2 regions of the Anaerotignum propionicum DSM 1682 genome follow, and region 1 is predicted to be linked to the other one. Evidence: a T-box and tRNA genes for the amino acid it is inferred to sense, from the RefSeq annotation. Region 1 holds a T-box; the other holds one or more tRNA genes.
What was found. The T-box of region 1 lies ahead of tyrS (tyrosine--tRNA ligase). A T-box ahead of a tRNA ligase gene usually reads a tRNA of that ligase, here a tRNA-Tyr.

Region 1 (4,213 bases):
GGCAACCTATCCCAGCACACGTACCCAACTGCATTTTGCTGATTATTTGGTAAAAGAGTGCAGAGAAATTGGTCTAGTAGATATATCCGTCGATCAAAATGGCTATGTTATGGCTACACTGCCCGAAACTGTACCTGGTGCACCAGTAATCGGTTTTATCGCTCACATGGATACCAGCCCTGATGCAAAAGGGGATGGAATCATGCCTAATATAGTAGAACAATATGATGGAGGAAATATTCCATTAAATAATATTAGTATTTCCCCTGAGGAATTTCCCATACTACAAAATTATATTGGCGATACTTTAATCACATCCGATGGAACTACCCTTCTGGGTGCTGATGATAAGGCTGGTATTGCTGAGATTCTCACTGCTATGGATTATTTGAAAAGACATCCAGAAATACCCCATGGCAAAATTCGAATTGCATTTACTCCAGATGAAGAAATTGGCCGTGGTGTTGATTACTTTAGTGTAGAAGACTTTGGTGCAGATTTCGCCTATACCGTTGATGGCGGAGAGTTGGGTGAACTTCAATACGAAAACTTTAACGCTGCCCGAGCTATCATTCATATATCAGGGAAAAATGTACACCCTGGTACTGCAAAGAACATTATGATTAATGCAACCCTTTTGGGAACTGAAATTGCAGCATTACTTCCGGAAAAAGAAATTCCAGCAAAAACAGACGGATATGAAGGCTTTTTTCATCTTTGCTCCTTCCAAGGCACTGTTTCCTCTGCCACCCTTACCTATATCATTAGAGATTTTGATAATAATACATTTGAGCACCGCAAAAATATGCTTCAAATGATTGTTGATCGAAAGAAAAATCAATATCCCAATGCCATCAGTTTAGAAATTCGGGATGAGTACTATAATATGTCATCCTGTATTGCGGAACATATGTCTATTGTAGGTTTAGCTAAAGAAGCTATGGAATTCTGTGGCGTATCGCCAATTATCCGTCCAATCAGAGGTGGTACTGATGGCGCAAGGTTATCCTATATGTCCTTGCCATGTCCAAACTTATTTACAGGTGGCCATAACTTCCATGGTCCTTATGAATTTATTCCTGTTTCATCTATGAATAAAGCAGTAAAAACTATTATTAAAATTGCTGAGATGGGAAGAAACCTTGACTTTAAAAAAAAGTTATGATAGAATATCGCCATATTGAATATCAGCGTTGATTGAGATATATGGGCAAAACTGGTTACAGCCGCAGAGAGCAGCTTGTTTGGTGAAAAAGCTGCAGTACAGTATTTGTAAATTACGCCTCATGAGCTTTGTGCAGGGAATGGCACAGCGGTTGCTCTCCGTTATAAGAGCCGAAAGATGTTTGTCTTTTTGTATTGATAAACATAAATTAAGGTGGTACCACGGGTTCTCTCGTCCTTTCGGCGATAGAGCCCTTTTGTTTTGTCTATAATATAATCAACAAACCTGAAAAATGAAAAGATAAGGAGAATGAAAATGAATGCTTATGAAGTTTTAAAAGAACGTGGTTTTATTGAACAATTAACCCACGAAGATGAGATCAAGGCCCTTTTCCAAAAAGGTGGGGTTACATTTTATATTGGTATCGATCCCACTGCAGATAGCCTTCATGTAGGCCACTTTCTTACCGTTATGGCAATGGCTCATATGCAGCAATGCGGCAATCGTCCTATTTGCTTAATGGGCGGTGGAACAGGAATGATTGGCGATCCTTCCGGCAAAGCGGATATGCGTAAAATGATGACAGTGGAAACCATTGATCAAAATGTGGCATGTATTAAAAAGCAACTATCTCGCTTTATCAATTTTGATAATGACAAAGCAATCATCGTAAACAATGCAGACTGGCTGAGAAATTTGAATTACATTGAATTTCTTCGTGATGTAGGCGTTCATTTTACCGTAAATCGCATGCTGGCTGCTGATTGCTTCAAAACCCGTATGGATAAGGAAGCAGGCCTTTCCTTTTTAGAATTTAACTATATGATTATGCAAGGCTATGATTTCTTAGAGCTATACAACCGCCATAATTGCATCATGCAACTAGGCGGTAGCGACCAATGGTCCAATATTCTTGCAGGTGTTAGACTAATTCGCAGCAAATTAGGCAAGCCCGCTTATGGAATGACCTTTAAGCTCCTCACAAACAGCGATGGGGTAAAAATGGGCAAGACCGTTGGCGGTGCCGTTTGGTTGGATCCCGAAAAAACAACTCCTTATGATTTTTACCAGTACTGGAGAAATATCGGTGATAAGGATGTTGAAAAATGCCTGGCTCTGCTTACCTTCCTCCCTATGGATGAAGTACGCCGACTGGGTGCATTGCCGGGCAGCGAAATCAATCAGGCAAAAGAAGTCTTGGCTTTTGAACTGACAAAAATTGTTCATGGTGAAGAAGAGGCTACAAAAGCGCAAGAGGCAGCACGTGCTCTGTTTGGAAAAGGTGCGGTTGCAGGTTCCGTTCCTACAACAGAATTATCTTCTGCTGACTTTGCCGAAGGTATGGACATTTTAACCCTTCTTACCACAACCGGCGTTGTACCTTCTCGTTCCGAAGGAAGACGTGCCGTACAACAGGGTGGCGTTAAAGTGGCTGATCAAGCAATTACAGATGTAGATTTTAAAGTAACAGAAAACTTATTTACAGACGGAAAGCTCTTGTTGCAAAAAGGAAAAAAAGTTTTCCATAATGTTGTATTAAAATAACATTTCTCTTGTTTCATCAATGTTCAATACCAAACCTATCTTATTTAAGGAGTTGCCAAAACGGGCAGCTCCTTTTTAAGTATATTTTATATCCTTAACATAATATTTTATCATAGAGAAATTCAACTCTCCGTCTTATTCCGTCTTGAAATTTGATTTCCAACGCAAACAGACCACTTTTTAGTAAACCACAACAGAATAAGCCTACCCACTTCTTGATTTTTCCATAAGATAGCATTATACTATTCTTAATAACACAGTCCTTTTATTCGTGATGTGCAGCGATATGCTGTTCTAATAAAACAAAGGAGGAATTTTTTATGGCAAAAAAAGTGTTACTATTAGCAGGCGACTACACCGAGGATTATGAAACAATGGTCCCTTTTCAAACCTTGCAGGTTTTGGGATACCAAGTGGATGCCGTTTGCCCCGAAAAAAAAGCAGGTGATATCATACGCACAGCAATCCATGATTTTGAAGGCGATCAGACTTATTCTGAAAAAAGAGGCCATAATTTTGCTTTAACGGCCAATTTTGATACAGTAAACACATCTGAATACGAAGGTCTGTTCATCACTGGCGGCCGTTCTCCTGAATACTTAAGACTAAATGCTCGTGTTATTGAAATAGTACAAGAGTTCTTCGCAGCAAATAAACCTGTAGCTGCAATCTGCCATGGTCCTCAATTATTGGCAGCTGCAAATGTTTTAAAAGGGAAAAAAGCAACAGCGTACCCTGCTGTTGGCCCGGATATCACTATGGCAGGTGGTGAATATGTTGCAGTCGATGCTGATAAAGCAGTGGTTGACGGTAATTTGGTTACTTCACCTGCTTGGCCTGGAGATTCTGCAATTCTAATTGAATTTGCAAAACTTATGGGTGCAAAAATTGAAATCTGATTTAATATAGAAATTAATAAACAAAACCTCCATAGTTTTTTGACATGGAGGTTTTTTCTGTCCTTTGGCATAACATTGCATTGAACTCAAAAGAGTGCCGTTTAAACGGCACTCCTAAAAACCTTATATTTTACCTAAGCCCTAGGGTGGGCCTTGGCGTAAACACTCTTTAGTTTCTGATTCGTTAGCTTTACATATATTTGAGTGGATGAAATATCAGAATGCCCCAACATTTCCTGTACTGATTTTAAATCTGCACCATTTTCAATCAAATGTGCTGCAAAGGAGTGCCTTAACATATGGGGTGTAATTTCTTCATCAATGCCAGCTTTTTTCGCATAGCATTTTATAATTTTCCAGAATCCTTGTCTTGTCATTGGTTTTCCGTTGCAATTTACAAAAAGCATCTCCTCGTCATCCGCAAGAATCATTCTGCTGCGACCTTTTTCAATATACTTTCTCAGTGCCGCTTTTGCTTGACTGCCAATGGGAATAATGCGACTCTTTCTTTCGACCCCGCAACGTATATATTCCAAAGGCAAATTTACATCGGAAACTTTCAAAGATATCAACTCTGAAACTCGAATTCCAGTGGCATAAAGCA
Region 2 (4,213 bases), 540 kb from region 1:
AGTGATTACCACTTGGGGTTTTGTGAAGTAATGACAAAGAAGCCCCAGAGCTGTATCAAAGGCAGTGGCGATGATGCCCCCATAAATGGAATTTTGAGGGTTTAGTTCCCATTCCAAAACATCAAAGGAGAGGGTAACACTTTTTTCCTCAAGACTGCAGCTTACAAATTTCGGTTCTATTTTTGGTACGACCCCATGGCTTAAAAGCCTGGAGCCGGGGCTGGTCACTTGGCGAAACCAAGCCTCCATGGCTTCTTGGGTGTACGTTGGTAAAGCAGTTGTATTCATTGTTGTATTCCCCTTTATTTCAAATATTCTTTTACGATCTGTAAGAAGTTTTGGCTATTTTCCAAATGAGGGAAATTACCCACTTCTTCAAAAATTACATATTCCCCGTCAGGACGTGCATTTTCAGCCCATTCCATGGTTGAAATGGGGTTCGTTTTATTTTCTTCACCCCAGAAAATCCAAAATGGTACAGAAAGGGCAGAGAAAGCCGCCTTTGTATCTGCACGCCAGAAACCGGTTTTCAGAGTGGCAAAGGTTATCTGCCTGTTTTTACTTCCTCTTGCCGAAGTATGAAACGTTTGCACCAATTCATCTGAGATTTTTTCTTTTGCAAAAAAAGCTGTTTCTAAGCTTCCTTTTATTTTACTCTTCGTAGTCTCCATAAGAAATTGCTGTGTGCCTGAAACAGGCAATAGCAAACTATGAAGGGGTTTTAAGTCCTCATTTGTGGCAAAGCCACGCCCAAAGCCTTCAGGAGAAATCAGCATCATTCCCTTTATTTTTTCAGGATAAAGCATAGAGGTAACCAATGCCAAATCACCGCCGCCATTGGAGGCCAGAATACAGGCAGGACGACGGATAATCTGTTCCATAAATTCATGGATGATATGGGCGTACTGATAAGCTGTCCAAGGTTTATCCGGCAAAAAGGAATTGCCAAAGCCGGGCAAATCTAAGGCGTAAACATGATATTGCTCCGATAGAGAAGAAATCACCATATCCCACTCCCTACGGCTTGTCCCCAGCATCATACTGTGAATGAGGAGCAAAGGGCGGCCGTGTCCCGAGGAGGAATAAGCAATATCCCCAAGGGATGAGGCATATATTTCAAAAAGGGCATCATCTGCTCTTTTTTGTGCTTGCCAAAAACAGGCTTTTTGCCAAAAAATGAGTCCGCCGAAAAGACCCGCTGATGCGGCGGAGATGGAAAGTGCTGTTTCTTTAATTTTTTTGTTCATATCAGACCCTCCTTTTCTATTATTATGAACGGAAAAACGTCATTTGAAAAGAGGAATTTTCATAGTATGTAATAAGTTTTTGAAGGAGGATCAAAATTATGCAAGCTTTTCTAACTTTGGCAGGACAATTTTTCATAATTTTATGTATTCAGTCCATACTAGAAGTGATGGCGTATTCCAGAAGGCAGAATCATTTGTTAAAGCCTATTTCTCTGGGATGTTATATTGCCTCTCTTGTATTGGTGCTCCATTTTATGCAGCAATATATTGGGGATATTATGCGGGCAATTAATTTTATATATTAGTATAAAAGGCGGGGAGCGCACTTTTTGGCGAAAGAAGAAGAAAAAGCTTGACGAAACAAAATTCCTATGATATTATATTATTCGTACTCGATTTAAGGGTATTTTGCCGATGTGGCTCAATTGGCAGAGCAGCTGACTTGTAATCAGCAGGTTATCGGTTCGAGTCCGATCATCGGCTTAAACATATGGGTGGATTCCCGAGCGGCCAAAGGGGGCAGACTGTAAATCTGTTGCGATAGCTTCGAAGGTTCGAATCCTTCTCCGCCCATAGTAACTCAATTTCATAATTTTTTATTGCCGCGGAGTGGAGCAGTCCGGTAGCTCGTCGGGCTCATAACCCGAAGGTCGTCAGTTCAAATCTGGCCTCCGCAATTAAAAATCCCCAGAAACTTTGTTTCTGGGGATTTATTTTTTTGTCCGCCTTTGTTAAAAAACGATAGAAAGTTAAAAAGTATATTTTCTAGTACTTAAAAACAAGCCTACGAGTCCACTAGCAAAAGTAACAGGGATTAAAAGGGTTAATAAAAGGAAAATTCAAGTCAATCAAAAAACAAAGTAAATGAAGATTATCATACAAAGATATATGAAATTGTTGAAATACTATCACCATAAACAAGATTGCCCTAGAAACCTTGATTTCTAGGGATTTTTTTATTACTCTATATAAGACTTTTTGATTGCTCAAAAAACAATTTTTAATCATTTCATACTCCTTAATGAAATTTATGTAAATTATTTTTCAAATTTAAAGTAGATTTTAGGTTATAACACTAAACTTGGTCTTGAAAAAAGAGTTTCACCTGCAAAAAACAGCAGGTAAGGAGGCGAAGTTTATGGGAACACCCACAACGTTTGAACGAAAGGAAGTCAAATACCTGATTTCCTATGGACAAAGAGCAAAACTTCAGGACTTGATGGATACTTATATGTCCCCTGATAGTTTTGGCAAATCTACCATTATGAATATCTATTATGATACAGATAATAAACAGCTGATACGTCATTCTATGGAAAAGCCCGTTTATAAGGAAAAGCTGAGAGTGCGCAGTTATGGTACTGCCAATCCCGAATCTACGGTTTTTGTGGAACTAAAGAAGAAATACAAAGGGATTGTATATAAAAGGCGGGTTTCAATGAGCCAAGAGGATGCAAAGCTTTGGCTGGAGAAGAATACATCGCCCCAGAAAAATACCCAGATTACCCGAGAGATTGATTACTTTACCCAATCTCATTCGCTAAATCCTGCAGTACTATTGTCCTATAATAGGGAAGCGTTTTTTGGAAAAGAGGATTCGGAATTTCGTATGACCTTTGATGATAACATTCTTTGGAGGGATTATGATATTTGCCTTTGTAAAGGGGCATATGGTGAAGAGCTATTGCCCAAAGGAATGCAGCTTTTGGAGGTGAAGGCTGCTATGGGAATGCCTTTATGGCTTTCCAAATTTTTCAGTGAAAACATTATTTTTAAAACCAGTTACTCTAAATACGGAAATGCATACACTGCAATGATCCAAAAAGAGCTGGTAGAAAGGGGCAGATACAGTGCTTGATTTTATGACAGAAAATATTTTAGCTTCATCCACCACAACAGGGATCACATTATCAGCGTTCTTGCTTTGTGTTGCTACAGGTTTGGGGATTGGGTTTTTGCTGGTGTTAACCTACAGAAGAAAGAGCAAAAGCTCCCCGGGATTTTTGGTGACTCTGGCTCTGCTCCCCGCAGTTGTTGCGATGATTATTCTCATGGTAAACGGAAATTTAGGTGCGGGTGTTGCCGTTGCAGGAACCTTTAGCTTAGTTCGATTCCGCTCCGTTCCCGGAACCGCCAAGGAAATTTGTGCAATTTTTATTGCCATGGCAGCTGGGCTTGCTGTGGGTATGGGTTATTTGATCGTGGCAGTTTTATTTACCCTAATTTTAGCCTTGGCGGAAATGTTCTACAACACGAAAAAAATGCAAGAATTTTGTGGTGCAACCCAAGAACGTCAGCTTCGCATCACCATTCCTGAGGATTTGGACTACACAGAAATTTTTGATGATATTTTTCAAAAATATCTGAAAAGCTTTGAGCTGGCAGAGGTTAAAACCACAAATATGGGAAGTTTATTCCGTTTGACCTATCAAGTAGTGGTAAAAGAGGGTGTGGCTGAGAAAAAAATGATGGATGCCATTCGTGTCCGCAATGGCAATTTGGAAATCAGTTTTTCCAGACCATTAAACCATAATGAATTATAAGGAGGATGTTATTTTATGAAGCAAAGAAAAAGAACGGTCCTTGCCGCTATAACAGTTGCTTGTTTATTATGCAGCTGTAGTCAGACGGCAAATGGTGCAACCACAGAGACTACCGTAGCAACAACGGATGCCACAACACTTGTCACAGCTTTAGACCCTGAGACATTATTCAGTACCAGGGATAAAACAGGAGATTATGATGAAAGTCAGGCTATTTCCATAACCCTGAGTGATACCAAAGCCACAAGTTCAGACAACAGTAAGGTAAGCATAAGTGCTTCCACCGTGACCATTCAAGATGAAGGTGTATATATCTTGAGCGGGAAGCTGACAAATGGTCAGATTATTGTGGATGCTGAAGAAAGTGATAAGGTTCAGTTAGTACTCAATGGTGTAACAATAAACAATAACACAAGTGCGGCC

Region 2: it encodes a tRNA-Tyr, which carries the amino acid that the T-box ahead of tyrS (tyrosine--tRNA ligase) is inferred to sense. The anticodon was not compared.

The regions. Positions count from the first base shown of each region.
Region 1 is NZ_CP014223.1:2,567,055-2,571,267, forward strand. It holds gene pepT (peptidase T) at 1-1,165, shown strand, start outside; T-box leader at 1,185-1,407, shown strand; gene tyrS (tyrosine--tRNA ligase) at 1,481-2,710, shown strand; gene CPRO_RS12100 (DJ-1/PfpI family protein) at 3,031-3,609, shown strand; gene xerD (site-specific tyrosine recombinase XerD) at 3,744-4,213, opposite strand, start outside.
Region 2 is NZ_CP014223.1:3,105,195-3,109,407, reverse strand. It holds gene CPRO_RS14700 (PaaI family thioesterase) at 1-288, opposite strand, end outside; gene CPRO_RS14695 (alpha/beta fold hydrolase) at 303-1,247, opposite strand; gene CPRO_RS14690 (hypothetical protein) at 1,346-1,552, shown strand; tRNA gene CPRO_RS14685 (tRNA-Thr) at 1,658-1,730, shown strand; tRNA gene CPRO_RS14680 (tRNA-Tyr) at 1,740-1,820, shown strand; tRNA gene CPRO_RS14675 (tRNA-Met) at 1,851-1,924, shown strand; gene CPRO_RS14670 (polyphosphate polymerase domain-containing protein) at 2,386-3,105, shown strand; gene CPRO_RS14665 (DUF4956 domain-containing protein) at 3,098-3,790, shown strand; gene CPRO_RS14660 (carbohydrate-binding domain-containing protein) at 3,806-4,213, shown strand, end outside.